DNA from 2 places in the Streptomyces sp. NPDC017890 genome. Region 2 is predicted to be linked to the other one. Evidence: riboswitches for the same ligand, from Rfam matches in the RefSeq annotation. Region 2 holds a riboswitch; the other holds the start of a gene.
The links. A riboswitch is a leader RNA that binds a small molecule or an ion and turns the genes downstream of it on or off. The one in region 2 is predicted to bind cobalamin.
Positions count from the first base shown of each region.

Region 1: linked by a shared signal. The riboswitch ahead of ACH4F2_RS10560 (ABC transporter substrate-binding protein) and the one ahead of ACH4F2_RS29930 ((2Fe-2S) ferredoxin domain-containing protein) in region 2 are both predicted to bind cobalamin.

Region 1 is NZ_JBIRHU010000006.1:246,647-261,792, reverse strand. Features, by position in the region: gene ACH4F2_RS10620 (GvpL/GvpF family gas vesicle protein) at 1-630, opposite strand, end outside; gene ACH4F2_RS10615 (gas vesicle structural protein GvpA) at 627-1,145, opposite strand; gene ACH4F2_RS10610 (gas vesicle protein) at 1,182-1,499, opposite strand; gene ACH4F2_RS10605 (class I SAM-dependent methyltransferase) at 1,583-2,239, opposite strand; gene ACH4F2_RS10600 (TetR/AcrR family transcriptional regulator) at 2,487-3,077, opposite strand; gene ACH4F2_RS10595 (zinc-binding dehydrogenase) at 3,191-4,204, shown strand; gene ACH4F2_RS10590 (DUF1996 domain-containing protein) at 4,401-6,383, shown strand; gene ACH4F2_RS10585 (lytic polysaccharide monooxygenase) at 6,619-7,290, shown strand; gene ACH4F2_RS10580 (hypothetical protein) at 7,430-9,121, shown strand; partial or broken gene ACH4F2_RS10575 (TerD family protein) at 9,143-9,619, opposite strand; gene ACH4F2_RS10570 (BlaI/MecI/CopY family transcriptional regulator) at 9,728-10,114, shown strand; gene ACH4F2_RS10565 (M56 family metallopeptidase) at 10,121-11,071, shown strand; cobalamin riboswitch at 11,337-11,523, shown strand; gene ACH4F2_RS10560 (ABC transporter substrate-binding protein) at 11,586-12,686, shown strand; gene ACH4F2_RS10555 (FecCD family ABC transporter permease) at 12,722-13,780, shown strand; gene ACH4F2_RS10550 (ABC transporter ATP-binding protein) at 13,777-14,610, shown strand; gene ACH4F2_RS10545 (flavodoxin family protein) at 15,003-15,146, opposite strand, start outside.
Region 2 is NZ_JBIRHU010000027.1:38,034-53,179, reverse strand. Features, by position in the region: gene ACH4F2_RS29935 (ferric reductase-like transmembrane domain-containing protein) at 1-877, shown strand, start outside; cobalamin riboswitch at 947-1,073, shown strand; gene ACH4F2_RS29930 ((2Fe-2S) ferredoxin domain-containing protein) at 1,136-1,540, shown strand; partial or broken gene ACH4F2_RS29925 (hypothetical protein) at 1,592-1,669, opposite strand; gene ACH4F2_RS29920 (TetR/AcrR family transcriptional regulator) at 1,813-2,406, shown strand; gene ACH4F2_RS29915 (NADPH-dependent F420 reductase) at 2,516-3,250, shown strand; partial or broken gene ACH4F2_RS29910 (hypothetical protein) at 3,284-3,346, shown strand; partial or broken gene ACH4F2_RS29905 (hypothetical protein) at 3,400-3,514, opposite strand; gene ACH4F2_RS29900 (cation:dicarboxylate symporter family transporter) at 3,549-4,907, opposite strand; gene ACH4F2_RS29895 (mandelate racemase/muconate lactonizing enzyme family protein) at 5,085-6,251, opposite strand; gene ACH4F2_RS29890 (GntR family transcriptional regulator) at 6,359-7,042, shown strand; partial or broken gene ACH4F2_RS29885 (LysR family transcriptional regulator) at 7,050-7,495, shown strand; gene ACH4F2_RS29880 (hypothetical protein) at 8,241-8,396, shown strand; gene ACH4F2_RS29875 (hypothetical protein) at 8,964-9,137, opposite strand; gene ACH4F2_RS29870 (nitroreductase) at 9,897-10,595, opposite strand; gene ACH4F2_RS29865 (DHA2 family efflux MFS transporter permease subunit) at 10,896-12,437, opposite strand; gene ACH4F2_RS29860 (TetR/AcrR family transcriptional regulator) at 12,763-13,383, shown strand; gene ACH4F2_RS29855 (zinc-binding dehydrogenase) at 13,316-13,675, opposite strand; gene ACH4F2_RS29850 (hypothetical protein) at 13,863-14,741, opposite strand; gene ACH4F2_RS29845 (alpha/beta fold hydrolase) at 14,846-15,146, shown strand, end outside.

The sequences.
Region 1 (15,146 bases), on a different contig from region 2:
GGAGCGCAGCAGGAAGGACGCGCTCAGCACGCACTCGTCGTCGGTCGGACCCTGCACCGTGCGCACGGCGAGCGGGGTCAGGCGGTCGAGGACGTCGCGGGCCGCTCGCCGTGCCTCGCGGCGGACACCGCGGGCGAGCACCTCACCGAGGCGGACGTTGGCCTCGTAGTCCGGCCGGCGTCGCGTCCGCAGGGCCAGATCCCGCAGGCTCTCGTCCCGGCGCACCAGTTCGGCGAAGTGGCCGGGCACGACCGCTCCCTTGACGTTGAACTCGACGCAACCCCGCACGTCGTCGAGCTGTCGTGTCAAGTGTGCCGAGTCGGACCGAAGCTGGGAGAGCAGGACGTCCGTTCGGGGACTGAGGACCGCGAACCGCATGGGCAGCAGCGGCCCCTGTGCCGCCAGTTCGTCCAGTACGGCCTGATGGGCGAGGAGGTCGCGGCGCCGGGGCCTCAGCCGTGCCGGGGCGGCCGACACCGCCGCGCACAGGCCGGACCCGGTCAGCAGCCGTACCGGGGCGCCGTCGACCCCCAGGGAACGGGGGGCACGGACACCGGCGGGGGTGATGCCGTAGACGTACAGGGCCTTCGGAGGGGCGGTGGTGGTCGTGGCGGTGGCCGGCGCGGTCATTCGTCCTCCGTCTCCGTGCGCCGGCGGGGCCGGCTGCGCGGGCGGTCGTCCTCGTCACGGGTGCGTGCGGCAGGCCGGCTGCGCGGCCGTTGCGGGTCCCGGGCGCGTTCCGTGCGCTCGCGGGTGTGCTCGCGCTCGCGGGGGAGGACTCCCTCGTCCTGGGCCTCCTCCTCGGGCGTGAGGATGTCCCGCACCTTGTCGCTCAGGGAGCGCGCCGTCCGCTTGGCGCCCGCCCTGCCTATGGTCTTGGCGACCGGGCTGCCGAACATCTCGGGAACGGTCTTGGAGCGCACGTCGTGCTCCAGGTCCAGGCGGTTGCAGGCCTCGGCGAACCGCAGGTACGTGTCGACGCTCGCGACCACGATGCGGGCGTCCACCTTGAGGATCTCGATGCCGACCAGGGAGACGCGTACGAAGACGTCGATCACCATGCCGCGGTCGAGGATGAGTTCCAGGACGTCGTAGAGGGTTCCGGCGCGGGGCGCGCAGACGACCTCGTCGTCGTAGGTGATCATGCGGTGGTCCTTCCGGGTGCGGGCCTCGCGGCACGGTCACTGGTCCTGGGCACCGCGCCGGTAGCGGGCGACCCTGCGGTACTGGAGCAGGTCGCCCGCCGGGTCCAGCTCGACCTCGTAGGTGGCGAGCAGACTGGTGGTGTCGGGGATGCGTGCCACCTCCAGCACGTCCACGCTGACGATCCAGCCGTCGTCCTCGCTGCGGCTCACCGCACAGACCCCCTCCAGGCGATGCCGGATCAGCTCGGACAGGGCGTCCGCGGCGCGCTGGGCGGCGTCCCGGGCACCCCGCACGGCACGCTCGCGCGTGGTCGTGGAAGTCGTGCCGCGCCGCCGTTCGCCAGGTTCTGTCATGCTGCCCACTCTGGCCGCGGAATCCGGTCCGCGCGTGTGCAGTTACCCCATCCGGGGCTGCGACGCCTGCCCGCCCGCGGGTGTCAGGCGCCCGGCGCGGTGGCGGCCCGGCGCCGGCAGTGCAGGAAGATGTGCGGTTCCGGCCGCGCGTCCGGGTGGGCCGGGGTGAACAGCGTCGCCTCCTGCGCCAGCACCTCCAGGCCGGCCTCCTCGGCCACGGCGGTGAGGCCCTGCGCGGTGAAGCTGGTCACGCGTACCGGCAAGCCCATGAAGGTGGCGTCGACGCCCTCCACGTCCAGCGGCACGGTGGCCAGGACCAGCCAGCCCCCCGGCTTCAGCACCCGCACCAGGTGCCGGACCAGGTCCGCCTGCTCCCGCCGGTCCAGCTGGAGCAGCGAGAAGTACACGCAGACCGCGTCGAACGAGCCGTCGGCGAGCGGTACGTCACGGACGTCGGCGCACTGGAACGTCGCGGCCGGTACCTGCCGCGTCGCCAGATCCACCATGACGGGGGAGACGTCGACGCCAAGCACGTCGTGCCCGGCCCCCGCCAGGGTCTCGGCGGTGGGCCGGCCCGTGCCGCTGCCCACGTCCAGCACCCGGCTGCCCGGCGCGAGCCGCTCGAGCAGCCACTCCAGCGAGCGCCGGTGCGTGCTCGAGCCGGCGAACGCCTTCTCGTACTCGACGCCCAGCGCGTCGAACACGGCGGCGGCCGGCGGCCGTTGCTGCTCGTCGGTCACGACGGTCCCCTCGTCTGGTGGCGGGCCGGAACCGCGAGCATCGTTGCACCGTGAAGGGGCGCCGACAAGGGGCCCTTCGGGCGACGCGACGGGCCCTCGTCCGCCGTCCTGCCCGCCTTCGTCCCGCCGGCCCCCGTCCTGCGCGCCGCCGTCCTCGGGCCAGTACGTCAACCTGCTCCGCGCCCGCCGTACCCCGCGAGAGCCGGGACCCGCGGCCGGTACTCCCGGCAGGCGTGAGGCCGGACGCTCACCCTCCGCGGATCCGGGCGCCGTCCAGAGCCAGATCCACCAGCCTCCGCACGAGCGCGTCGTCCAGCGGCGCCCGGCTCAGCAGCGCACGGACGAACAGCGGGCCGCTGACGGCCTCGATCAGCAGCCCGGCATCGGTGCCGGCGGCCAGCTCGCCCCGCTCGACACCGCGCCGGACCATCAGCACGGCGCGGTCGAGGCGCTCGCTCCAGTAGGGGCCGCGCCGGTCCTCCAGGGTGTCGTCGTGCTCGACGCTCAGCCGCAGCAGTGCCTCGCCCTGAGGGGTGCCGAGCAGCCGGGCCAGGACGGTGAAGAAGGCCAGCAGGTCCTCCCGGACGAGCCCGGTGTCCGGGACCGGCAGCGCGGTGTCCAGCTCCGTGGTCAGCGCGTCGAGGATCAGGCTCTCGCGGGTGCCCCAGCGGCGGTAGAGGGACGTCTCGTGCACCCCGGCGGCGCGGGCGACGGCGCCGACGGTCGTGCCCGCGAGACCCTGGCCGGACAGCAGGTCCATCGTGGCGGCGAGCACGGCCCGCCGCATCCGCTCCCCACGGCGGCGCAGGGGCGGGGCGACGGGATCCGGAGAGGTCATCGGCCCAGCCTAAAGCAGTCCGTCCTGCGTTGGGTGTACCGTTAACGCAAGACGGCCTGCGATGGACCGCTGGGGGTCCTCCGGGGTCGCCGCCGCACCGAGGAGGTCCCGTCATGGCGCAGATGCTCGCCGCCCGCCTGCACGTCCCGAGCCGCACCCTGCGGTTGGAAGAGGTGCCCCGCCCGCAGCCGGGCCCGGGCGAGGTACTGATCAAGGTCGAGGCGGCCGGCGTGTGCCTGTCCGACGTACACCTCATCGACGGCACCCTCACCCCGCTGCTGCTCCAGGGCGACACGGTCACCCTCGGCCACGAGGTCTCAGGAACCGTCGCCGAGGCCGGCCCGGGCGTCATCGCCTGGTCGCCCGGGCAGCGGGTCGTGCTCCACGCCGGCGAGGTGCGCGACGGCGTCACCTACACCCGCGGCGTCGACTACGACGGCGGCTGGGCCGAGTACGCCCTGTCCGCCGCCGACGCCCTGACCCTGCTGCCCGACGCCGTCCCCTTCGACCAGGGCGCGATCATCCCCGACGCCGTGTCCACGCCGTGGGGCGCGATCACCGAGACCGGTGCCGTCCGCCCCGCCGAGGCGGTCGGTGTGTGGGGCGTCGGCGGGCTCGGTGTGCACGCCGTGCAGCTGCTGCGGGCCATCGGCGCCTGCCCGGTCGTGGCCGTCGACCCCAGCCCCGTCGCCCGCGAACGCGCCCTGGCGGCCGGAGCCGATCTCGCCCTGGACTCCGCCGACCCGGATCTGCGCCGGACCGTCCGCTCGGCCACCGGCGGAGCGGGCCTCGCCGCGGCCTTCGACTTCGCGGGCGTGCCGCCCGTCCGGGAACAGGCGGTCTCCGTCCTCGCGCCCAAGGGGCGGCTCGTCCTGGCGGGCCTGACCGACAAGCCGCTCACCATCACCGACGGGACCCGCTTCAGCTACCTCCAGCAGCGGATCCTCGGCCACTACGGCTCCGACATGCCGGTGGCGCTGCCGCAGCTCATGCGGCTGATCCAGGGCGGACGACTGGACTTCTCCGGCTCCGTCAGCGGGGTGCTGCCGCTGGCCGAGGCCGCCCGGGCGGTCGCACGGCTGGAGAAGAAGGAGGGCGACCCCATCCGGCTGATCCTGCGTCCGTGAAGTGAGGGACTCCTGAGAATCCCCGAGGCGACTGAACATACCGGCCCCCGACTCCGTATGGAGCCGGGGGCATTTCATGTCCGAGTCCGCCACGACACAGGAGCACGCCTTGGGACACAACAGGCGCAGACGCCCGACCGGGACGCGCCGCGCGACCTTCGGGGCTTTCGCGCTGATACTGGGGGGCGGCGGCCTGATGGCCGTGAACGTGTTCGCCTCCGCCACCGAGGCCGGCGACACCGCCGTACCCCTGGGCAGTTCCGGTGTGGCGGCCACCGTCGACTGCCCCGACCTGAGCGAGCGGCTGACGGCGGTCCCGGAGCAGGCGAGGCCGGACGTCGGCACCGAACTCGCCCGGCTCGACGAGCAGATCGTCCATGCCTACCGGCAACTCCAGGAAGCCGCCCGCACCGCGGACGACGGCAAGCTCGACGAGGTCGCCATCCTCGATCCGTTGAGGAAGGAGCGGGCCCGGACGATCGAGCGCATCGCCGCCGCCATCGGCAAGGCCGGCGACCGCCCCGAGGGCCTGGACACTCTGGCCCCGTGCACGCTGCTCCGCACAGAGGTCGCCACGGCGGACGCGCCGAGCGGCAGCCCCGACCAGCGGCAACAGCGACAGCAGCAGGACGACGAGGGCGAAGGGCCCGCAAGCAGCGGGGACGGTGGGGACGACGGACAGCCCGGTGACGGGCAGCAGCAGCCCGGCAACGGTGGACAGGCGGGCAACGGGCCCGTGGCCGCCGACTACGTCGACATCAAAGGCGTCCAGCCGAACGTCGTGGGGACAGCACGGCAGAAGAACGCCTCGACCGGCTCCTTCGCCACCAGCTGCGGCGTCAACGCCGAGGGACTGTTCAACTCGGACAACCTGATCGCCGCCCCCGGCGTCAGCAACGGAGCCCACCACTTCCACGACTACGTCGGCAACCAGAACAACAACGCCTTCGCCGGCGACGAGGACCTGGCCGCCGCCGACACGAGCTGCGCCGACCAGGGCGACAGGTCCTCGTACTACTGGCCCGTGCTCCGGCTCCAGAACGGCACCGTCGAACAGGACGCCGGGTCACCCGGCGGCGGCATCGAGGGCAACGCCGGCGAGATCGTCACGCCCGCCGAGGTCACACTGACCTTCGAGGGCAACGAGCGCGCCAAGGTCACGGAGATGCCGCGTCTGCTGCGCGTCATCACCGGCGACGCGAAGGCGTTCGTCAACGGCAACACCAACGCGAACGCCTCCTGGAGCTGCACCGGTTTCGAGGACCGGCAGCTGAAGGACAAGTACCCGCTCTGTCCGTCCGGCAGTGACGTGGTGCGCACCTTCACCTTCCAGAGCTGCTGGGACGGCCGCAACACCGACAGCGCCAACCACCGCACCCACGTGGCCTTCGCCGCCGCCGACGGCAGCTGCCCCGACGGGTTCCGGGCCATCCCGCGACTGGTCCAGCGCGTCGTGTACGACGTGGACGCGCCCAGCCTCCAGGACGGGGGCAGGACCGTCCCGCTGTTCGCCGTGGACTCCTTCCCGGAGCAACTGCACAAGCCGGTCACGGACCACAGTGACTTCATCAACGTCTTCGACGAGGACCTGATGCGGGAGATGGCCGACTGCATCAACGGGGGCCGCGAGTGCGGTCCGGACACACCCCCGGGATCGGAGCCGGGCCAGGGCGAGGACCCGCAGGAGCAGCCGACCGGCAACCCCACGGAGGACCCGCAGGAGCACCCGACCGGGAACCCTGACGCCTCCGAGCCCCCGGCCGGGCAGACCGCCACCGCCTCGGCACCCGTGGACCCCGGGCAGGACGGCCGGGACGACGGAGAGAACGAAGGGAAGGGCGGAGGGAACGACGCCGGACAGAGCGACGGGGAGGCGCCCACGCCCCCAGTCCGGGAACAGGACGACGGCGCCTCCTCGAGCGCCGAGCCCAGGGCCGCCACGACACCGGCCGCCGACCTGCCGGACGACGCGAGTAGCGCCGCGCCCCTACCCGGGGCTGCGCAGGGAACGGGCGGTGGTGACGACGCCGCGGCCGGGCCGGCGACCGAGCCGCAGGCGACGCAGGGCGGTCTCGCGGAGACGGGTTCCGGTCTCGGCCTGTGGCCCGCGGCCGTCGGAGGCGTTCTCCTCGCCGGCGGCTGTGTGCTGCTGCTCCGCTCCAGGCGGCGTGCGCTGTGACACCGGCGTGATGCCGTCGTGATGACGGTCGGGCAGGCCCGGGCCCAGGCCCCGTCCGCCCGTCGTCACGACCGCATCGAACACGCCATCGCACGGCGGGAACTGGCGCATTTCAACTATTGCCATTCCGTTTGCCCGGGCGCAGCCTGTTCTCCGAAAGGCTCTGGGAGCGCTCCCATTGACAGTTCCGGTTTCTCGGCCCCCCTCCTGTCCCCCCACGCGAAAGAAGGACATCATGACTTGTCATGATCGCACCAAGAGAGTCCGGCGGGTGTCGACCGTCGCCCTCGGCACCCTGACCGCGGCCCTGCTCGCCCTGATCCCCTGGAGCGGCACCGCCGTCGCCCACGGCTCGGTCGTCGACCCCGCCTCCCGCAACTACGGCTGCTGGCAGCGCTGGGGCGACGACTTCCAGAACCCCGCCATGGCGCAGGAAGACCCCATGTGCTGGCAGGCCTGGCAGGACAACACCAACGCCATGTGGAACTGGAACGGCCTGTACCGCAACGGCTCCGCGGGCGACTTCGAAGCCGTCGTCCCCGACGGTCAGCTGTGCAGCGGCGGCCGGACCGAGGGCGGTCGCTACAACTCCCTCGACACCGTGGGCGCGTGGCAGACCACGGACATCACCGACAACTTCACCGTCAAGCTGTACGACCAGGCCAGCCACGGCGCCGACTACTTCAAGGTCTACGTCAGCCGGCAGGGCTTCGACCCCGCCACGCAGCCCCTCGGCTGGGACGACCTCCAGCTCGTCACGACCACGGGCAGCTACGCGCCCAGCCAGAACTACGAGATCCCGGTGAGCACCTCGGGCCTGAGCGGCCGGCACGTCGTCTACACGATCTGGCAGGCGTCGCACATGGACCAGACGTACTTCCTGTGCAGCGACGTCGACTTCGGCTGATCCACGCCACCCCCGTCCCCCCACCCCCGCCGGGCGCGCCGCGTCCGGCGGGGACACCGGTCGGTGCGACGGCCGTGCGACGTGCTTCGCAGCCGCCCCGGGGTGCGGTATACGTCCCCTCATGGACCCTATGGACCCCATGGACTACTACGATCTCGGCACCCACCGCCGGACGGTGACGACCTCGTCGCCCGAGGCCCAGCGGTGGTTCGACCGCGGGCTGGTGTGGACGTACGCGTTCCACCACGAGGAGGCCGTCGCCTGCTTCGAGGCCGCCGCGGCGGCCGACCCGGACTGCGCCATGGCCCACTGGGGCATCGCCTACGCCCTCGGTCCGAACTACAACAAGCCGTGGGAGGCCTTCGACGCCGAGGAACTGACGCGGACCGTCGATCGCACCCACGCCGCGGTCGAACTCGCCCACGAGAAGGCGGCCCGCTCGGCCACCCCGGTCGAACGCGCCCTGATCGGCGCCCTGCGCGCCCGGTACCCGCAGGCGCGCGCCGTCGAGGACTGCTCGGTGTGGAACGCGCCGTACGCCGAAAGCATGCGGGTCGTGCACGAACTCGCCCCGGACGACCTGGACGTCGCCGCCCTCCATGCCGACGCGCTGATGAACCTGACGCCGTGGCAGCTCTGGGACCTGCGCACCGGACTGCCCGCGGAAGGCGCCCGCACCCTGGAGGCGAAGGCCGTCCTCGACCGGGCCCTGGCCGCCGAGGCCGGCCGCGAGCACCCCGGCGTCCTCCACCTCTACATCCACCTGATGGAGATGTCCGCCACGCCCGAGGCGGCCCTCACCGTCGCCGACCGGCTGCGCGGCCTGGTCCCCGACGCCGGGCACCTCAACCACATGCCGTCCCATCTCGAAGTGCTGTGCGGCGACTACCGGCGCGTGGTGTCGGACAACAGCGCCGCGATCGCCGCCGACGAGAAGTACCGCGCGCGGGCCGGGGCGATGAACTTCTACACGCTCTACCGCTCGCACAACCACCACTTCAGGATCTACGGCGCGATGTTCCTCGGCCGGTACGAGGTCGCCCTGGACGCCGCCGCGCAACTGGAGGCGTCCATCCCCGAGGAGCTGCTGCGCGTCGAGAGCCCGCCGATGGCCGACTGGCTGGAAGGCTTCCTGGCCATGCGGGTGCACGTCCTGATCCGGTTCGGCCGCTGGGCGGACATCCTCCGGCTGCCGCTGCCCGTCGATCCTCGTCTGTACTGCGTGACGACGGCGATGCTCCACTACGCCCGGGGGGTCGCGCTCTCGGCCACCGGCAAGGTCGCCGAGGCGGAGGCCGAACGCGTCCTGTTCCGTGAGGCGGCCGCCAGGGTGCCGCTGACCCGCACCCTGTTCAACAACACCTGCGCCGACATCCTCGCCATCGCCTCCGCCATGCTCGACGGCGAACTGGAGTACCGCAAGGGTGACCACAGTGCCGCCTTCGCCGCCCTGGAGCGGTCCATCGCACTGGACGACAACCTCCCCTACGACGAACCGTGGGGCTGGATGCAGCCCACCCGGCACGCCTACGGCGCCCTGCTCCTGGAACAGGGCCGGGTCGCCGAGGCCGAGGCGGTCTACCGGGCCGACCTGGGTCTCGACGACACCCTGCCCCGCGCCCTGCAGCACCCCGGGAACGTCTGGGCCCTGCACGGACTCCACGAGTGCCTGGCGCGCCTGGGCGAGGAGGGGCAGGCGCGGATCGTGGCACAGCAGTTGAAGCTCGCCACCGCCCTCGCGGACGTACCGGTCGAGGCCTCCTGTTTCTGCCGCCTCGACACCGCACCGGCCACCGGTGGTGCGGGCGGCTGCTGCGCTGCGGACCACTGACCGCGCCCCGTCCGCTTCGGGTCAGACGTTGACGCCGAAGTCCGCGGCGATGCCCGCCAGGCCGGAGGAGTACCCCTGCCCGACCGCCCGGAACTTCCACTCGGCGCCGTGCCGGTACAGCTCGCCGAAGACCATCGCGGTGTCGGTCGACGCGTCCTCGGAGAGGTCGTAGCGGGCGAGTTCCTGGTTGCCCGCCTGGTTGACGACCCGGATGAAGGCGTTGCGGACCTGGCCGAAGCTCTGGCCGCGGTTCTCCGCGTCGTGGATGGAGACCGGGAAGACGATCCTGCTGACCTCGGTGGGGACGGCGGCGAGGTTCACCTTCACGGCCTCGTCGTCGCCCTCGCCCTCGCCGGTGAGGTTGTCGCCGGTGTGCTCCACCGAGCCGTCCGGGCTGGTGAGGTTGTTGTGGAAGACGAAGTGCCCGTCCGAGAGCACCTTGCCAAAGGCGTCGAGGAGCAGCGCGGAGGCGTCGAGGTCGTAGTCGGTGCCGGTCGTGATGACTTCCGCCGATCACCCTACCCGTATTCTACAGCGCTGTAGAATACGGTTCTTCTCTATACGATGTGACCTCGGAAGGCGGACAGCAGCGGAAGGAGGCGGGCCGTGACGGATCACCGGCGTCCGCGGCGACGGGGGCAGGGCGAGCTGGAGGCGCTGGTGCTGTCGGTGCTGCGCGAGGCGGACGGGCCCGCCACGGCCGGCTGGGTGCAGGAACGCCTGGGCGGCGACCTCGCCTACACCACCGTGATCACGATCCTGACCCGATTGCTGGAGAAGGGCGCGGTCAGCCGCGAGCGCGCGGGCCGGTCCTTCGCGTGGACACCCGCCTCCGACCAGGCGGGCCTGGCCGCGCGGAAGATGCGCAAGGTCCTGGACGCCGAGAGCGACCGCGTAGCGGTGCTCGCCAGCTTCGTCACCGGCCTCGACCCGGACGACGAGCGGCTGCTGCGGGAACTTCTGGCGCACGCGCGCGACGCGGGGGACGGCTGACGCCGCATGGGTGTATTCGTCTTTCTGCCGCTGGTCCTGCCGTTGACGGCGTGGCCGGTCGCCAGGCTGGCCGAACAGCATCTGCACCCGCGGACCGCGACCAGGCTGCTCACCGCCGTGGCCGCCGTGATGGCCCTGTGCAGCACCGTGTGTCTCGCCCTGGTGATGGTGGTCGGCACCGCGCAACTGCCGGGCAACCCTCTGCCGGACGGCTGGTCCGACCCCGAGGTGCGGGCGGCGGTGCCGTACGACGAGGTCGTCGGCAAGGCGGCGATCCCCGCGTTGTGCGCGGTGGTCATGGCCTCGGCGCGGGCCCTGTGGCGGCACGGCAGAGTACGTCGCCGTGCCCACCGCGCGCTGGCCGGACTGCCGGGGACCGGGGTGGCCGTACTCCCGGACGAGGCGCCCTACGCGTACGCGCTGCCCGGCGGTCGCCGGGACCGTGTGGTGGTGAGCACGGCCCTGCTCGACTGCCTGGAACCCGCTGAGCGGCGCGCGCTGTTCGCCCACGAGCGGGCCCATCTGACCGCCCGGCACCATCGCTTCCTGCTCACCGTCCGGCTCGCCGCCCTGGCCAACCCGTTCCTGCGGCCCCTGCGGACCGTCGTTTCCTATACGGCGGAGCGATGGGCGGACGAGGCGGCCGCGCGGGTGGTCGGCAACCGCCGCGCGGTGGCGACCGCGATCGGCAAGGCGGCCCTGGTCTCCCGGGGCACCCCGGTCGCCACCCTCGCCGGCCTCGCCGGCCTCGCCGGCCTCGCGGCGCCCGGCCCGGTACCGCGCCGGGTGGCGGCCCTGCTCGGTCCCGCTCCCGCGGTCCGCACCTGGCCCCCGGTGTTCACCGCGGTGGGCCTGGCGGCATGGGCCGCGGCCGCCGGAACCGCCGTGTCGGCGATGTCGTCCGCGAACGCCGCCGTCACGATGTTCCTCATCCTCCGCGCCGCGACGCCCCTCTGAGCGACCTTCTTCTCCGAAGGAAACCCCAGGCCGCGGAGACGGCCACGAAAGTCCTGGTCGCCTGCCCCGGCGACGGCGACAGTGGCTCGTCGGACTCCGCACGGGCCGCATCCTCGGCCCCGCGCCCCTCGACGACCAGTCCGCCGGCCCCGGCGGCGACACGGCCGGCACGGACGAGCCGTTCGGCCCGGCACAGCTGAGGCGCGGGCGGGCGGTACCGGGGCCGGTCGGGCAGACGGCCGCCTCCGGCACCGCGTTGCCCCTGTGGTAGCTTGCGGGAGCCAGTCGAACCCACCTGGTGGGTCAGGGAATCCGGTGCGAATCCGGAACTGACGCGCAGCGGTGAGGGGGACGGGCGGGACAACGGCCACTGGGCGGCACAAGCCGTCCGGGAAGGCGTCCCGTCCGGTCGATCCCGAGTCCGAAGACCTGCTGGCACCCGCGCCGCCTACGGCGCGGGCCGCACCGTACGAACGGGCTTCGCGTCTGAGCCCTCGACGCCAGAGGATCTTCCTTGCCCGCAGCGCGCCCCGCCGCCTCCCGCCGTTCCTTCCGTTCTTCCCGTTCCTTCTGTTCGTTCCGCTGTTCCTTCCGCGCCCGCTTCGCGTTGCTGCTGTCCGGCACTCTGCTGGCGTCCGGCTGCGGTTCCGGGACGACCGCCACCGACGCCGCGGCGCCGGCCGAGGCCGCCGGCTATCCACGCGTCGTCAGTGACTGCGGGCACGAGGTGAAGATCACCGCGCCGCCCCGGCGAGCGGTCTCCCTCAACCAGGGCACCACGGAGATCCTGCTCTCGCTCGGCCTCGCCGACCGCATGGCGGGCACCGCCACCTGGACCGACCCGGTCATGAAGGGCCTGGAGAAGGCGAACACCGGCGTGCCCCGGCTCGCCGACGACATGCCCTCCTTCGAGACGGTCCTGGACGCCGAACCCGACTTTGTCGCCGCCTCCTTCGCCTCCACGCTCGGCCCCGGCGGCGTGGCCACGCGCGAGCAGTTCACCGAACTCGGCGTGCCGGCCTACCTGTCCCCGTCCGACTGTGTCGGCAAGGACAACGGCGGCGACGGCGACGGCGTCCGCAGCGAGCCCCTGACCATGGACACCGTCTACGCCGAAGTCCGCGACCTGGCCCGGGCGTTCGACGTCGAGCAGCGCGGCGACGACCTGGTCGCCGGCCTGAAGGCGCGGGTCGAGAAGGCCACCTCGGGCATCGACGCCTCCGGTGTCACCCTCATGTACTGGTTCGCCAACTCGACTTCCCCCTACATGGCGGGCTGCTGCGGCGCCCCCGGCATCATGACCCGCGAACTCGGCGCGGAGAACACCATGGACGACACCCACGAGGAATGGCCGCAGGTCGGCTGGGAGACCGTCGCCGACCGCGACCCCGACGTCCTCGTCATCGGAGACCTCACCCGCAGGTCCCAGACGGCCGAGACCGCCGCGAAGAAGATCGAGTTCCTGGAGTCCGACCCCGTCACCAAGAACATGACCGCCGTCAGGAAGAAACGGTACGTACTGCTGAGCGGGCAGGCCATGAACCCCACCATCCGCACCGTCGAGGGCGTGGAGAAGGTGGCGGCGGCGCTGCGCGCGTACGGCCTCACCGAGTGACGTCCGAAAGCCGGGTGACGCCGGGGAGCCGGGTGATGTCCGAGAACCACGAGCCCCTCGGCACGCGGGCGGCCGGCCGCCGCCGCCCGGCGGCGTGGGCGGCGGTGGGTCTCGTCGCCCTGTGCGCCTCCGTGGCCGTCGCCGTCACCATCGGCCCCGCGGACATCGGCGTCGGCGAGGTCTGGTCCGTGCTCGTCGCCCACCTCGGCGGCGGCACTCCCGGCGTGGAGGTCACGCCGATCCGCGACGGCATCGTCTGGGACCTGCGGCTGCCCCGGACCCTCCTCGCGGCCGTGTGCGGTGCCGGGCTCGCCGTATGCGGTGCCGTACTCCAGTCCCTGCTGCGCAACCCGCTCGCCGACCCCTTCGTCCTGGGCGTCTCCTCCGGCGCCTCGACCGGTGCCGTCCTGGTCGTCGTCCTGGGCGTGGGCGGCGGCGCGCTGTCCGTGTCGGGCGGGGCGTTCGCCGGGGCGGTCTGCTCCTTCGCGCTCGTGATGCTGCTCAGCCACAGCCTCGGCGGCACCCCGGACCGGGTGGTGCTCGCGGGCGTGGCGGCGATGCAGCTGTTCTCCGCGCTCACCTCGTTCGTCGTGATGACCGCGGCCGACGCCGAGACCACCCGCGGCGTGCTGTTCTGGCTGCTCGGCTCACTCGGCGGGGCGGGCTGGACGGACGTGTGGACGGGTACGGCGGCCCTGGTCGTGGTCCTGGCCGTGTGCCTCGGGTATGCCGGGACACTGGACGCCTTCGCGTTCGGCCAGGACGCCGCGGCCACGCTCGGCGTCCACGTGGCCCGTACCCGGCTGGTGCTGCTGTGCGCCACCGCCCTGCTCACCGCCGCCCTGGTCGCCTCGGCCGGCGCCATCGGCTTCGTCGGCCTGGTGCTGCCGCACGCCGTGCGTGCGTTGACCGGCCCCGGGCACGCCCGGCTGCTGCCGGTCTGCGCCCTCGCCGGGGCGGTGTTCCTGGTGTGGGTCGACACCCTGGCCCGTACCGTCCTCGAACCCCAGGAGGTCCCGGTGGGCGTGGTGACCTCGCTCATCGGCGTACCCGCCTTCGTCCTCGTCCTGTACCGCACCAGGCGGGCACGGTGACGCTGAACGCCGAGCGGGTCTCCCGCGCCGCCGGCGGGCGGCTCATCCTGGACGGCGTCGACCTGAGCCCCCGGCCCGGCGCCATGACCGGACTGCTCGGCCCCAACGGCTCGGGCAAGTCCACCCTGCTGCGGCTGCTCGCCGGCGTACTCGCCCCGGCCTCCGGTGTCGTCACCCTCGACGGCCGCCCGCTGGACCGGGTGGGCCGCCGGGACGTCGCCCGGCGCGTGGCCGTCGTGGAGCAGCAGGCGGACACCCAGGCCGAGCTGACCGTCCGGGACGTCGTCCGGCTCGGCCGGATCCCGCACCGCCGCGCCTGGACGCCGGCGTCGGCGACCGACGAGGAGGCGGTCACGGACGCCCTCGCACGCACCGGCCTGACCGGGCACGAGGACCGGCTCTGGCACACCCTCTCCGGCGGCGAACGCCAGCGCGTCCAGATCGCCCGCGCCCTCGCCCAGCAGCCGCGCGAACTCCTGCTGGACGAACCGACCAACCACCTCGACATCCAGCACCAGCTCGACGTACTGACGCTGGTCGCCGCCCTGCCCGTCACCAGCGTGGTCGCCCTGCACGACCTCAACCTCGCGGCCATGTACTGCGACCACCTCGTGGTGCTGGCCGAGGGGCGGGTCGTGGCCTGTGGCGATCCCGCGGGGGTCCTGACCGCGGACCTGGTCGCCGAGGTGTACCGGGTGCGCGCCGAGGTCGCCCCCACCGGGCCGGGCGGCCGCCCGCACGTCCGGTTCCTCGGCACCCTGACGGACGCTCCCCGAGCGGGTGACGGTGCCCGGCTCGGCCGGCCGAGCACCGCCGCACCGCTCGAGTAACGCGAGCGGCCGCTGGGAACGGCTCGGACGGCCGGCCCCCCTGCGACGTCACGAGATCCATGACGTGCGCCACGTCCGGTCGCGGGCGGCCGACTGCCAGGGAGTTGCCCGACCGGTTCGCTTGACCGTGTCCGACCGGCACCGCCCGCAGAGAGGAACCAGGACGCGCATGTCCGGTCTCCACGCACGCCTTCCACGAACTGCTCCGCCGCTGGCGGTTCGGACGGCTCGGTGGCCGACGTCCTCGTCGAGGGCGAGCCGCCGTGACGGCAGCGCCCAGCCGGGGGCGGGCGGGCGCGGCACGAGAGGGACGAGCCTTGGCCCGTGCCTCCGTGCCCCCGTGCCCCCGTGCCCCCGTGCCCCCGCGTCCGGGGGCCCTTGGCACCGTGCGGTCAGACCATCAGCCCGGCCGCGAGTGCGGCCCCCAGTTCCCAGCAGGCCTCCAGATCGGCCTTGCCGGGTTCACCCGCCACGCTCACCGCCGGCGCCGCGCGCTGCCAGCCGAGGCCGGTCGTGACCGACTCGATGCCACGCAC
Region 2 (15,146 bases):
CGACGCCGGCGCGGCGGTGGTGGTCACGGCGCTCGTGTTCGCGCTCCTGTGGGCGCGCATGGAATCGGGTGCGTCGGACACCGTGGCGATCATGCCGTTCATGGACGATGCCGGCACCTACTGGATGTACCTGCTCAGCCAGGCGTTCGGGTGGTCGGGGCTGCTGTGGGCCTGGGGCACGGTCATGCTCGGTCTGCTGCTGTCGGGACCGCGTCCCACCCGGCTGCCGGTCTCCCGGCAGGTACTGGAGCGCTGGCACCGCACCACGAGCCTGACGACCATGGCGCTGATGTTCGCCCACGCGCTGATGTTCGCGGCGGAACTCGTCCGCTACGAGACGAAGGTGGCGTGGGCCGAGCGGCTGTGGGTGGCCTTCGCGGACACCTTCGTGCCGGGCTGGTACGACTCGGGCACCGGCCGGATCGCCATCCCCATCGGACAGGGGGCCCTGTACCTGGCGATCCCGCTGGGGCTGCTGTTCTACGTCCGGCACCGCATCGGAGCGAACACCTGGCGACGGCTGCACCGTTTCGTGATCGTCGTGTACGTGCTGAGCGTGTGGCACACGCTGCTGTACGGAACCAACGTCTGGTACGGCGAGTGGCCCCGCACCGTTCTGTGGCTGCTCCAACTCCCGGTCGCCGCACTGCTGTTGCTGCGCCTGCTGAGACCGGCCCGGCGAGCCGAACGGCTGGGCTCCCCCGGCGGGCAAGAGGGCTTGACCCGTTCGGCCTGGGCAGTACGGGCGGCGGGACGGGTTGTTGCCGCAGCCGTCGTCGTCGGGCTGGTCATCGTGGTGGTGTCCGGCCGTGACGGTGGACGGGACCGTCCGACCCATCCGCCGGCCACGGCCCCGCACGCCCAGGAAACGGACTGATTGGCCGGCACCGGTCGGGCGGGACGGCGTCCCGGGATGGGATGATGGCCGGCGACAGGGCGACGGCGGAACGAGGAAGCCGGTGTGAATCCGGCGCGGTCCCGCCACTGTGATCGGCGAGCGATTCCCGACAGGCCACTGCCCAGCAGGGGGTGGGAAGGCCGGGACGAGCATCGACCCGAGAGCCAGGAGACTCACGCGGTCGCCTCCTCGACGGACCACCGGGGCGGATCTCCCCGGAGAGAGGGACGGCACCGCATGCCCGCCACGCCCAGCGGACGAACGACGGACGACAAGAGGCCCGCAACGGCCACCGGCCCCGTGCCGTGCCGCGTCGTCGTGTGTCGCGACTGCTGCTGCGGCAGCCCCAAGGTGACCGGCGTCGACCACGCGGCCCAGACGGCACGTCTGCGTGCTCAGGTGCCGGTGCGGGTGTCCGCCTGCCTCGACGTCTGCGAACACGCCAACGTCATCGTCGTCCAGCCCTCCGCGGAGGGCCGGGCCGCAGGCGCCCGGCCCGTCTGGCTCGGGCTGGTCAACGACCCGGACGCGACCGAGGACATCGCCGCCTGGGCACGCGCCGGCGGACCGGGCGTCGCACCCCGGCCGGACATCCTCGACCTGTACGCCATCACACCGCCGCGACGGCGTACGGCCTCCTGACCGTACGCACGGAGAGCCGGCGGGAGGACAGGAACCGTGCACGCCGCCCGGGAGTTTTGCGGCCTCGTCGGTGCTCGGGACGCGCGGAGAGTGGATGTCGTACACGCCGGGTCCGGCCTCGCGCCGTTCTTCGTGTTCCAGAAGGCAGGGTCCGGCCTACTGGCACACGTGGTCCATTTGACCGGATGCTGCCTCCGCTTTAGGCTGGAACCCGTACGGAGGCAGCATCCGTTTTTGGTCCGGCCGCAGGATCACCGGAGGTACGAGGGCGCATGGGCGTTAGTGAGCAGCGGGGTCGCAAGCCCCGCGCGGATGTCCAGCGCAACCGCGCGGCCCTTCTCGAGACCGCGCAGCGTCACTTCCTGCAGCATGGGGTCGGCACCTCGCTCGAGGCGGTGGCCAAGGAGGCGGGCGTCGGGCCCGGCACCCTGTACCGGCACTTCCCCACACGGGAGGCGCTGCTGGCGGCTGTGTTGCAGACGCGCTCCGAGGAGCTGGTGGCCCGCCAGGCGGACATCGAGCGGCTCGGCGACCCGGCCGAGGCGCTGGAGCAGTGGCTGCGCGCGATGGAGGAATACTTCAGCGCCTTCAGCGGACTGCCGGACCCGCTCATGGCCGCGGCCAGGGCCCAGGAGCCGGACAATCCGCTCACGATCCCCTGCGGCATCCTCATCACCGCCACCGATCAGTACGTGAAAGCGGCGCGGAACGCGGGGCACGTAAGCGCGTCGGTGCGGGGTCACGACCTGTTCCTCGCGGCCTGTTCCGTTGCCTGGATCAAGGGCACCGGCATGGAGGAGGAATCGCTCGATCGTCTCCGTACCCTCATCGCGAGCGGCTACCGCGAGCGGGACGTCCGGGCGTAGACCGCCACACCCTCACCCCGCCCCCCGCACAAACACCCAGGGGCGGTCGCCCCACAGCCATCACTCGACGCTGCTCTCAGGCGCAGTGCAACCTTTCAAGGGACGAATCATGAAAATCACTGTTATAGGTGCCGGCGCCATCGGTGGGAACCTGGCCGCCAAGCTCGCCCTGGCCGGTCACGACGTCCAGGTGGCCGGCGCTCGCGGCCCCGAGGCCGTGGCGGCCGAGGTGCTGGAGTCCGGGGCTCGCGCAGCGGACCTCGCCGACTCGGTCCAGGGCCGGGACGTCATCGTCCTGGCGGTCCCCTTCGGCGTGGCGGGGAAGCTGGCCGATCTGTTCGCCCCGGTCCCCGACGAGACGGTGGTGGTCGACACCTCGAACTACTACCCGAACCTCAGCGGGCAGATCGAGGCCGTGGACGACGGGGCGGTGGAGAGCGTGTGGAACGCCGAGCAGCTGGGCCGACCCGTGGTCAAGGCGTGGAACGCCGCCTTGGCCGAGACGCAGCGAGCCAAGGGTGTGCCGGCCGGAACGCCCGGCCGCCTCGCCATCCCCGTGGCCGGCGACTCCGAGGAGGCGCGGCGTGTGGCTATGCGGCTCGTGGATGACACCGGTTTCGACCCCTACGACGCCGGTGTACTGGCCGACTCCTGGCGCCAGCAGCCCAACAGCCCCGCCTACTGCACCGAGCTGACCCTGGAAGAGCTGCCCGCGGCCCTGGCCGCGGCCGACCGCGTCAAGGACGTGGCCGTTCGCGACAGCCTGCCGGAACGCTTCGCTGCCCTCCCGGACAACCCCACCGTCGACGACGTCGTCGAGATGAACCGCGCCGCCCATCGCTGAGTCACCCGACGCGGCTCTCGAGTCCGCAGCACCATGAGGATCGGCATCCTCGGCACCGGGAACATCGGCAAGACGTTGATCAGGCGGTTGGGCGAGGCTGGGCACGAGGTGAAGGCGGCCAATTCGCGGGGCCCGGAGACGATCGAGGCGGGCGGCGTCGATGCCGGCGAACCACTTGAACAGGGCCGCCTTGCCCTCCATGACCGGCAGCGCGGCCTTCAGCCCGATGTTGCCGAGGCCCAGCACCGCCGAGCTGTCCGTCACGTGCACCGCCGGCGGACGTGGGCGATGGAGGAGGTCAGGTGTCGGCGCCCACCTTGGTGGTGTCGGTGTCGGCTTCGGTGTCGGCGGGTGCGGTCGTCTTTGGGGTGCGGGACTGCAGGATCGAGCGGGCCTTGTCGATGTCGAGGTCCTTCTCCCATTTGCCGATCACGATGGTGGCGACGGCGTTGCCGAGGACGTTGATGAAGACGCGGCCCTCGTTGAGGATGCGGTCGATGCCGACGATCAGCGAGAGGGCAGCCAGGGGGACGTGGCCGACGGCGGTAACGGTGCTGGCGAGGACGATGAACGCGCCGCCCGCGATGCCCGCGGTGCCCTTGCTGGTGAGCATCATGACGCCGACCATGATCAGCTGTTGCTGCCAGGACAGGTCGATGCCCATGGCCTGGGCCAGGAAGAGGGAGGCCATGGTGAGGTAGACCGCGGAACCGTCCAGGTTGAAGGAGAACCCGGAGGGGATGACGATTCCCACCACCGGGCGACCGATGCCGAGGGTCTCCAGCTTGCGCACCAGTTGCGGCAGGACGGCTTCGCTGGAGCAGGTGCTCAGGGCGACGAGGAGTTCGGCCTTGAGGAAACGCATCAGGCCGAACAGGCTCAGGCGGCAGGCCCGCATGATGGCCCCGAGCACGACCAGGACGTACACGACACAGGTCGCGGTGAACAGGATGATCAGGTAGCCGAGCTGCTTGAGGCTCTCGGCGCCGTAGGTGGAGACCACGGTGGCCAGGGCGCCGAAGGTGCCCAGCGGTGCCAGCCACATCACCCAGCCCACGATGCGGAACACGACGTCCGAGAGGGCCTTGATACCGCGGATCAGCGGCGCACCGTCCTCGCCGGCCATGTTCAGGGCCACACCGAAGACGATGGAGACCATGAGCGCGGCCAGGATGGCGTCACCGGTGATCGCGCCCAGCAGCGAGGTGGGGATCAGAGAGGAGATGAAGCCGGTGAAGGTGGCGTGCTCGTTGGCGGTCTCGGGCACGTCGTCCGCGTTGAGCGAGGAGGGATCGACCTGGAGGCCGGAGCCGGGCTGGAAGATGTTGGCGACCACCAGCCCGATGAGCATGGACAGCAGCGACAGCACCAGGAAGTAGCCGATCGCCTTCACACCGATCCGGCCCGCCTTGCGCAGGTTGTCCATGGAGGCGATGCCGGTGGTGACCACGCAGAAGACGACCGGGACGACGATCATCTTGACCAGGTCGATGAACCAGTCGTTGAGCGGCTTGAGTTCCTTGCCGAGCCCGGGGGCGAGGATGCCGATGGCGATGCCGAGGACCGCGCCCAGCACGACCTGGAACCACAGCTCACGTATCAGACGGTTCAGCCGTGACCGCTGCGGACGGCCGGCGGCAGTAGTAGTGGATGTCATCGAGGGTGCTCCCTTGCACGACGATCGTGTCTGGCCCTGTCCCACGTGGGGGTGTGCGCGGGGGACGCGAAGCGGCTCGCGTCCCCCGGGGTCGTACGTGGCGCCTTGATGGAGCTGCGCCGGCGGACGGCGCCCGCCGACGGCGGGCGCGTCAGGGTGCGGTGAGTGCGGTGACGGTCAGCTGTGCAGGTCGCGCAGCACCTTGTAGAAGGCGGCCTTGCCCTCGAAGCCGATGCCGGGGATGTCGGTCAGGCCGACGCGGCTCTTCTCCACCACGGCGTCGTCGGCGAAGCCCCCGGTGGGCTGGAACTCGCCCGGGTAGGACTCGTTGCCGCCGAGCTTGAGGGCGGCGGCGATGTGCAGGGAGAACTGGTGCCCGCCGTGCGGGATGCAGCGCCGGGAGGACCAGCCGTGCTGCTTGAGCATGTCCTGGATGCGCAGGTACTCCACCAGGCCGTAGGAGAGGGCCGGGTCGAACTGGAGGGTGTCGCGGTCGGGGCGCATGCCGCCGTAGCGGATCAGGTTGCGGGCGTCCTGGAGGGAGAAGAGGTTCTCACCGGTGGCGATGGCACCGGCGTAGTGCTCGGCGACGGTGGCGTTGAGGTGGTAGTCCAGCGGGTCGCCGATCTCCTCGTACCAGAACAGGCCGTACGGCTCGATGGCCCGGCCGTACTCCAGCGCCGTGTCGAGGTCGAAGCGGCCGTTGACGTCCACGGCGAGGCGGGAGCCGTCGCCGCCCAGGACGTCGATGACGGCCTCGATGCGGCGCAGGTCCTCGGCCAGGTCGGCTCCGCCGATCTTCATCTTGACGACGTCGTAGCCCAGGTCGAGGAAGCCGCGCATCTCGTCCTGGAGGTCGGACAGGGACTTGCCCGGGGCGTAGTAGCCGCCGGCGGCGTAGACGAAGACCGAGTCGTCGGGCTGCCCGTCGCCGTAGCGCTCGGACAGGTACCGGTACAGAGGCTTGCCCTCGATCTTGGACGCGAGGTCGAACAGCGCCATGTCGACGACGCCGACGGCGACCGAGCGCTCGCCGTGGCCGCCGGGCTTCTCGTTGTTCATCATCACGTCCCACGCTTTGGCGTGGTCGAAGCGGCCCTGCTCGTCCAGGAGGCTGCCGGGCTCGGCGGACGTCAGGCGGGGCAGGATCCGGCGGCGCAGGATCTCACCGGCGCTGTAGCGGCCGTTGGAGTTGAAGCCGTAGCCGACGACGGGTTTGCCGTCGCGGATGACGTCGCTCTCGATCGCCACGATCGAGCAGTCCATGGAGCTGAAGTCGATCCAGGCGTTGCGGATCGAGGAGCTGATCGGGACGACGCCCTCGTACACGTTGGTGATCTTCACGACGGCCCTCTCTCATATCTTATAAGTTGCGTCGGTGTTAGGCTGGGGTGACATCACGGGGACTGTCAAGAGGGGTGCCAGCACCCGGGAAGGATTTTCGGGGGGCGATGGCCGACACGAACCTCTTCGTCAGCAAGAGTGACTACGCCTACGCGGAGCTGCGCGGACAGATCCTGTCGGGGACACTTCCCGCCGGGGCGCGGCTTGCGCAGTACGACCTCGCCGAGTCGCTGAACATGAGCATCACACCGCTGCGTGAGGCGATCCGCCGCCTCAGCAGCGAGGGCCTGGTCACCGTCGAAACCCACCGCGACGTGCGCGTGTCCACCATGAGCTCGGACGAGGCCCGGCAACTGTTCGAGGTCCGCCTGTCCCTGGATCCCACGGCCGCGGAACTCGCCGCCCGGCGGCGCACCGCCGAGGACATCGCCGTCATGCGGTCCGCCGTCGCGCGGCTGCTGCCCGTCACCCGCCAGTGGGGCGAGGAGGCACTCGCGGCCCACCGCGCCTTCCACCAGGCGCTCTACCGCGCCTCGCACAACGACGTCCTCATCCGCCTGCTGGACGACCTGTGGGACAAGTCCGACCGCTACCGGCGCCTCGGCCTCGAACTCCCGCCCGGCGACGAGCCCCGCACCCGCGACCTCCAGGAACACCACCAGCTCGTCGACCTGGTCGAGGACGGCCGGGCCGCCGAGGCCGCTCAGCTGATGCGCGACCACATCACCCACAGCCTCACCGCCACCGCCATCAGCGCCCTGGAGGACCGCGAAGGCGCCCGCACGGGCTGAGGCGCCGATGGACGTCCGTCAGCTGGAGTACTTCCTGGCGATCGTCGACCGCGGCGGCTACGACCGGGCTGCCGCCGCCCTCCACGTCTCCCAGCCCTCGCTGTCCCAGGCCGTCCGCGCACGGGAAGACGACCTGGGCTCCGAGCTCTTCCACCGGATCGGGCGGCGCGCCGTACGCACCGAGGCGGGCAAAGCGCTGATCGAACCGGCCCGCGCGGCCGTCCGCAGCCGGGAGAGCGCCCGCGCGAGCGTCGCCCCGTCCACGAACTGCGCACCAGACGCCTTGACGTGGCCTCGATGCCCGCCCAGGCGGCCGAACCGCTCACCACGCTCATCCGCGACTTCAGTCACCTCCCACCCGGTGCGGTCCTGGCCGTGAAGGCAACCTTCACCTCGCGGAACGTGGTCGATGCGGTGCGCACCGGGGCCGTGCAACTCGGTCAGCGGGCGAACGTCACACGCGGGAGGGCAAGGCCCGACGTGAGATCATCCGATGCCTCAAGCGATACGCGGCCCGCGAGGTGTTCAACCTGGTCAGACCGGTTTCCCGTACCCCCGCGTTATAGGGGCGTCTGTGACATGCGGGTGATATGGCGAGACCCCGCCGAGGTCCGTCCGGGCGGGATCGCTGCGCGGATCCATGAGACGGCGAAGCCGCACCGGAGCGCTCCGGTGCGGCTTCGCCGTGAGGTCGAACGCGCCGGCGCTCAGGACGCGTTCGGCTCCCATGCGGCAGCCGTTCAGGTCGGCCCGCAGCAGCTCCGCGTCCATCTGGATGCCGATGAGGACGAATTCTCGCGCGTAAGAGCCGGCGGTGTCACGAGCAGAGGAAGGCTCGAAGCGAGCCACCGAACCGGCCTGCGCCACAGTCCCGTCACCCAGGACCGGCCGGCGAGGGTGAAGAAGCCCTTGGACCTGAGGACCTGCCCGTAGGCGCCGCTGCCCGGTGTCTCCGTCACGAACGTCCGAACCGTCCGGGGTGGAAGGACCTTCCGGAGCAGAGGACGGTCGCGGAGATGGCGTACTGAATGAAGTTTCGAAGGAGGGCGTGAACACCGTGTCGCCGGGCACAAGGGCTATCGCACCGAGGTCCTGGCATTCGGAGCTGGTCGGGATCTACCCGCCAAGGGACGAACTCAGGCCCTTGTGAAGCTCATACGCACACGCGCCTGAGCCGGAATTGACGATGGGATTTAAAATGATCATTCTTGGGCTTATTCTGCTGGTCATCGGCCTGCTTGTCGGCATGGGTCTGCTGACGACGATCGGTGGCATCCTCATTCTGGTTGGCGCCATCCTGTGGATCCTGGGTGCGACCGGTCGCGCGGTCGGTGGACGCAAGCACTTCTTCTGAAGTCAGGGCGCCTCACCAACTCTCTGCGACGAGTGATGTGTCCATGGCCCCCTCCGCGTCGGAAAGTCCACACCGTGAGGAGCTTGTGGACCACTCGAGGCCGGGACGAGGTGAGAGCCCGGCCAGAGAGACAGTTGGGAACCCCGCGGGCGGGGCCATGCGCCGACCCCGCCCTGTCTCGTTGGCGATGAGTTTGCCCTGAGCCGGGCCCTGCCCGCCGGTCGTCGAGCGCAGGGCCTGGCTGCGGGGAGAGGCGGATGCTGCCGCTTCGGTACAGGAAGCGACGGGCGTGCTGCATCGGCGCCCAGCCGGCTGTCGAGACGCTTCCTGGAGTGCGACGTGGCCCTGCACACCCGTACCGCCGAGATGCGGCAGCGCGTCGCGGACGTGCTGCGCGGGCCGGGCACCCTTGGTGGGCTCAGCGCAGCTCAGGACGGGCGGGAGTTCCTGCTCCAAGTCGCCGCACGAGTTCCGCGGGTGCGGGAGGACGGCGGAAGCGAGATCCGGTACGCGCTACAACTGCTGGCCGACTTCCAGCTCTCCTACCGGGGCATGCTCCAGCACCGGTTACGAACCTGCCTGGACGGTCTGCACGCCGACACTCCCGCGATGCCCTTCCCGTACCAGCTGGGCCCGACGGTCCAGCAGATCCGGGAGATGCTGGAGGTGGCGTACGAACGAGGCGCTGTACACCTGCCGGAGCGAGCTGTAAAAAGCGCTCGCCGATCCGAGCGCGGTCATCTTCTCGATCGTCGAGGAGTTCTACGACAGGGTCATCCCGTCGGCCGGCGTCGAGGAGGAGTGGCTGGTCTTCTACCAGGGCATCAGAGCCGAGATCTGGCCTGGCAGGTTCGCAGCCTTGGGGTCGACGAACTCCTCGACGCGGCCGCAGCGCAGAAGCTGCGTGCCGCGCTGGATGCAGCCGACGACGACGCGATCGTACGGCTGGCCGAGGCGGCGCCCGCCGTCGGTTACTGGCTGGCCGACTACCTCGACGCCACGGCCTCGAAGCTGCGCGCGTACGGCCCGCTCGCCGGCGATGCCCAGCCCGTAGCGCCCTCGGCCGTGTTCCGCTGCCCCCCCCGGGAACCCTTGTCTGATACCGCCGCTTTGTCGGCGAGACCTCTCCGCGCTGCCCCACGCACGACATCGATCTGGTCCGCGTCGAGGACGAGCCCCCGGTTGCGTGAGCACAGAGGCCGGAGCCCCGCGCGAAGCTGTCGGGCCCCGCGGTCTGTGTGCGCTGTGGCTCTGTGCTTGCGCGAGCGGTACGCGACGAACGCCGTACCCAGGAGGGCAAGACCCGGCGCGAGATCATCCGATGCCTCGAGCGGTATGCCGCCCGCGAGGTCTTCAACCCAGTCGGACCGGTGTCCCGCACCCCCGCGTCATAGGGGCGTCCGGGAAGGCTGCCTGCCGTCCACCTCCCGTGGCAGCGGCCTACGCCCCAGCAGACACCAACTGCTTCCCCGCCCCGGGCCCGCCTCGTGAGGGAATCAGCTATTGCTCGTCGAGGACTCCGGGGGTGTCGTGCAGGACCACACTCTGCTGCACCGGGATACGTCCCATGCCGATGTCGTACATCGGTGACGTCTTGTCGCCGATGCCGAAGGAGATGCCGAAGAGCAGCTTGAGGTCGTCTCGGACGCCCAGCGACGTACGGACCGTGTCGGCGTACACGCCGAGGACGGCCTGCGGGATGCCGTGGAAGCCCCGCGCGGTCAGCGAGAGCAGGAAGTTCTGGGCGTACATGCCGATGTCACCGGCCGTCCGGACCCCGTCGCCGAGTTGTGGCATGAAGAGCAGGGCGACGTGGGGCGCGTCGTAGAAACGCAGGTTCTCGCGGATCACTTCGTGCCTGCCCTCCATGTCGGAGCGCGCTATGCCCCGCGCCCCGTAGACACGGGCGCCGTGCTGATAAGAACGCTCGAGGTAGACGCCGTCGCCGTAGTCGCCGGTGAAGTCCGCCGAGTCCCGGCCGTCCTCGTACGCCTTGAGCAGTTCCTCGCTCAAGGCGTCCCGGGCGGCACCCGAGACTATGTGCACCGTCCAGGGCTGGGTGTTGCTGTTCGAGGGGGCGGTCTGCGCGTCCTCCAGGACGCTGCGGATGTCCGCAGGTGACAGCGGCGTCGGCCGGAACTGCCGCGGGGAGTGCCTGGCGCGTACGAGTTCGGTGAACAGGGAGGCAGTGGTGGACAAGAGGTTCCTTTCCAGAGGGCGGCTCGGGGTGGCCGGAGGGGCGGGCGTGTCAGTGACGGGGGGAGCGGTTGGTTCCACGGTCTCCTCGCGCGTGGGCATGGAGGTGAGAGCGGCGAAGCGTGCCGCCTGGCGGTTCCGCTTGCGCCGGGCCTCGTTGCGGTAGGCCGCGGCACAAGCGGCTCCCAGGTCCTGGAGGGTCGGCTCGGTGCAGTACGCGGGTTTCATCGGCTGCCGGCGCCAGGAGCCACCCGCTTCAAGTGGCGGCTCCTCGCCGGTGTGCCCGTGTCTGCGCCGGGGTTGTCAGTCCGTTGCCGACGAAGCTGTCGGCACTGCGGTGGCGTTGATGGGAGCGTTGCTCGGTGGAGACGCCGGCGGCTGGGGGGTGGCTGCGGTTCTGCGGACGCAGAGGGTGCCGATGATCGCGAGGCAGCCGATGACTGCCGCCGTGGTGAAGGCGGCTTGTGACGCCGAGACGGACTGGGCCAGGTTCAGTGCTCCCGCGTCCTTGGCGTGGGATCCGATGGTGTAGGCCGAGATCAGGACGGCGCCGCCTGCGCCGCCGGCCAGCTGTTGGGCGGTGTTGAACGCCGCGGTGCCGTGCGGGTAGAGCTCGGCGCGCAGGGAGGACAGTGCGGCCGTCGTCATCGGTGCCCACATGAGGGCCTGCGAGGCCGACAGGACGAGGTAGGCGGCCAGGAGCGCGGGGACGCCGGTGTTCTCGTCCGCTCGGCTCAGGAACCACAGGGCACCCGTCCAGATGACCGATCCGGGGATGGCCAGGGGGCGCGGTCCGTAGCGGTCGTAGACGCGTCCGCCGAGGGCCGAGACGAGGGCGATCAGGGCTCCGCCGGGGACCAGGAAGAGACCGATCTGGAGCGTCGTCAGGCCCGTGACGTTGGTGAGGACCAGGGGCAGGATCATCGTGGTGCCGAACCCGACCAGCGCGACGACGAGCATGACCAGCAGCGGCACGGTGAACGACCGGGTGCGGAAGATCCTCATGTCGAGGAAGGCGTTGTCGCTGCGCTGCAGCACGGTCTGGCGGCGTACGAAGACCGCCAGGGCGAGAAGCCCGATGATGACCGGGATGTAGGGGGCGACCGGTGCGTGGCCGGAGGCCGACTCGCCGATCGTGGACAGGCCGTAGACGAGGGCGCCGAACCCGATGGCGGACAGGACGAGGGACGGCACGTCCAGCCTGACCGGTTCCGGAGTGGTGATGTTGCGCAGCCTGGCGGCGCCCAGGGCCAGCCCGGCCAGGACGACGGGCAGGACCAGGATGAACAGCCACCGCCAGCTGAGCTGGGAGATCACCACGCCGGACACCGCAGGGCCGACCGCGGGTGCCACCGCGGTCAGACCGGTGACCAGCGCCATCGTCCGGCCTCGCCGATGCGGGGGAACCAGGCGCATCGTCGTGGCCATCAGCAGGGGCATCAGGGCGGCAGTGCCCGCCGCCTGGATGACGCGGCCGGTGAACAGCACGCCGAACCCCGGGGCGACGGCGGCGATCGCCGTGCCCAGGGTGAACAGGGACAGCGAGCCGAGGAAGATCGTGCGGAGGGTGAACCTTCGCAGGAGGAACCCGGTGGCCGGGACGAGGATCGCCAGGGTCAGCAGATAACCCGTCGTGAGCCACTGTCCCGTGGTGGGAGTGATGTCGAGATCGCTGATCAGGGTGGGAAGCGCGACTCCCAGCAGCATCTCGTTCAGCAGGACGGTGAACGCGGAGACCATCAGGATCCCGATGACGAGGACGTCTCCGGGGGCCAGTTCGTCATCGTTGCGGGTCGGTGGCGGTGCGTCTGCGGCGGCCTGCGCCGGATTCTCGGCGGGGGACATGTGATCTCTTCCGTGTCGCTGGGGAGGGTGTGCGAAGGGCCGTGCGGGTTCCATGCCGTCGGTGCACACCGGTGGGGTCCGGCGGTACGCGCCCGGGCCGGTGCGGCCTCGGCCGGGAGCCGTCGCGTCCGATGCCGCCTGCGCGGCGGTCGGTTCCCCGGCGGCCGTCGGCGCGGAACGCCTGGTTGTCGCACCGGGCTGCCCTGGGAACAGCGGATGCCTGCCGAGACCGGCGGTAGCATCGGAACTGATAAGGAGATAGTCTCCGTTTCGCGGAAGACGATACGGAGACAGTCTCCGCATTGTCAACGGGAGGTGCAACGACATGGGTGAGGCAGCCACCGGCGAGCGCCGGCAGCGGACGGACAAGCAGCGCAACCGCACGCACATCCTCGAGGTCGCTGAAGAGTTCTTCGCCGAGCGGGGCATCACCGGCTCCATGGACGCCATCGCCAAGCGGGCCGGTGTCGGTCCGGGCACCCTCTACCGGCACTTCCCCAACCGGGAGGCACTGCTGGCTGCCTTGCTGCAGGCCCGCGACGAAGAGCTGGAAGCCCGACGCGTCGCCATCCGGCGCGAGGTGACCGACTCCCGCGCCGCGCTCGCACAGTGGCTTCAGGCACTGGATGAATGGGTGACCGCCTTCGACGGTCTGCCCGAGCCCCTGCGGGCCGCACTGACGGAAGGCACGTCCCCTCTGGCGATCACCTGTCAGGGCTTCGTCACGACCACCGAGGACTTCCTCCGCGCGGCACAGCGCGACGGCGGTGCCAAGCCCTGGGTGCGGGGACGTGACCTGTTCCTCAGCACGCTGGCCACCGCCTGGGCCCGCGGTGCCGCCATGGCCGACGAGTCGTCGCCCGACGCGCTCGTTTCCCTCATGCGCACCGGGTGGGAGACGCCCGCGACGGAAACAGCTCCCGGGAGTGGCGAAGACCCCGCGTAACCGCAGGCAGAAGCGTGGCGCCCTGGCGCGGGGCACTCTCCCGAGAGCTCACCACGTTGAGCGGGGTGGGGGTGCGGTCGAGGACGCCGTAGAGGACGAGGTGGGCCTCGTGGGCGGCGGCGGTGACGAGGTCGGCCAGGGCCGTGCCGCCGACGGGGTCGAAGATGACGCGGGCGCCCTGGCCGTCGGTCAGCGCCCGCACCCGGGCGGGGACGTCCTCCTCGGCGGTGGCGATGACCTCGTCCGCGCCGGCGTCCAGGAGCTGCTGGCGCTTGGCGCCGGTGCGGGTCAGGGCGACGGCGCGGGCGCCGGCCTTGTGGGCGACCTGGATGGCGGCGAGGCCGACGCTGCTGGAGGCCGCGGAGATCAGGACGGTGCCAGCGGGGCGGCGGGCACCCTCGGAATTTGGTTCCGCGCGGGAGTCCTCCCGCTGCCGCCGTGCTGCGCTGACTACAAGGCCGGGATCGCCTCGGCCCTGCTCAACTCCGCGCAGCAGATCGGGGTCGCTCTCGGCCTGGCCGTACTCGCCGGGGTCGCCGCCACGTCACCGCGCAGCCGGAGAAGGCCGCGCTGGGCACCGGCGAAGCGCTGGTCGCGGGGTACGGCACGGCCCTGACCGTCGCCGCAGGCATCCTCCTCGCCGCCGGCCTCCTCGCCCTCACCACCCTCAGCGCCCGCCCGGCCACAGAACAGGACGGGCCCCAGCCTGAGGAGACGAACACCCGGCCGGGAAACTGACGGAGCCGGGCGGTGCCTCCGGCAAGACGGCGGGGGTGACGCCGTTCCCCGCTGGGACCCTGCGGGCGTTCTCGGAGCGGGCGCCCTTCACGGCCTGTCGGCCAGTGGGACCGTGTCAGGGCGGTCGCAGCCTCGTTGTCGCCACAGGCCCGCCGGGGCGAGAACGCCACGGGGTCGTTCCCGCGAGGCGCTCTCACCCCGTGGAGGGCGGTGTGACCCTCAGTGGGCGGCGCGGCCCTGCAGAGCCGAGGTGACGAGGTCACTCTTGGCGAGTCGGTCTCCGTCGGTGACGGCCGACGCCCAGGCGTCGGCGGTGGTGACCGCGGCCAGGGCTGGGGGAAGCAGCCGGAGGTGAGGCGGCCTGCGGTGTCGTAGGTGAGGTCGTAGCCGGTCGTGCCGACATTGGCGCGGGTGATGTCGACGTGGGTGGGCAGGCCGGCGGGGGAGAGGGTGTGCGCGGTCTTGGTGACCGTGGTGCCGGCCTTGGCGGAGGTGACGGCGGTGAGGCGGCCGGCCCGGTCGTAGGCGCGGGCCTCGGTCTCGGTGTTGGGCAGCGCGGACTTGGTGAGGTTGCTGGCCGGGTCCCAGGTGTACGAGGTGGTCTTGCCGTCGGCCAGCATCGAGGCGGTGCGGCCGTCGCCCGCGAAGTCTTCAACCTGGTCAGACCGGTCTCCCACACCCCCGCGTTATAGGGGCGTCCGTGAGACGTGAGAGGGTCTGGGGCGTGAGTGAGACACCGTCGAACACCCTGCAATACCGCTTTGACGGGCCAGAAGAGGCCCCGGTCCTGATCCTCGGTCCCTCACTGGGTACCACCTGGCACATGTGGGACCGGCAGGTGCCCGAGCTGGCTCAGCAGTGGCGGGTCTTCCGTTTCGACCTGCCGGGGCACGGGGGCGCTCCCGCCTACCCGGCGGGTTCCGTCGCCGAGCTCACCACGCGTCTGCTGGCGACACTGGACGGACTCGGCGTGCAGCGTTTCGGCTACGCGGGCTGCGCGTTCGGCGGCGCCGTCGGTGTCGAAC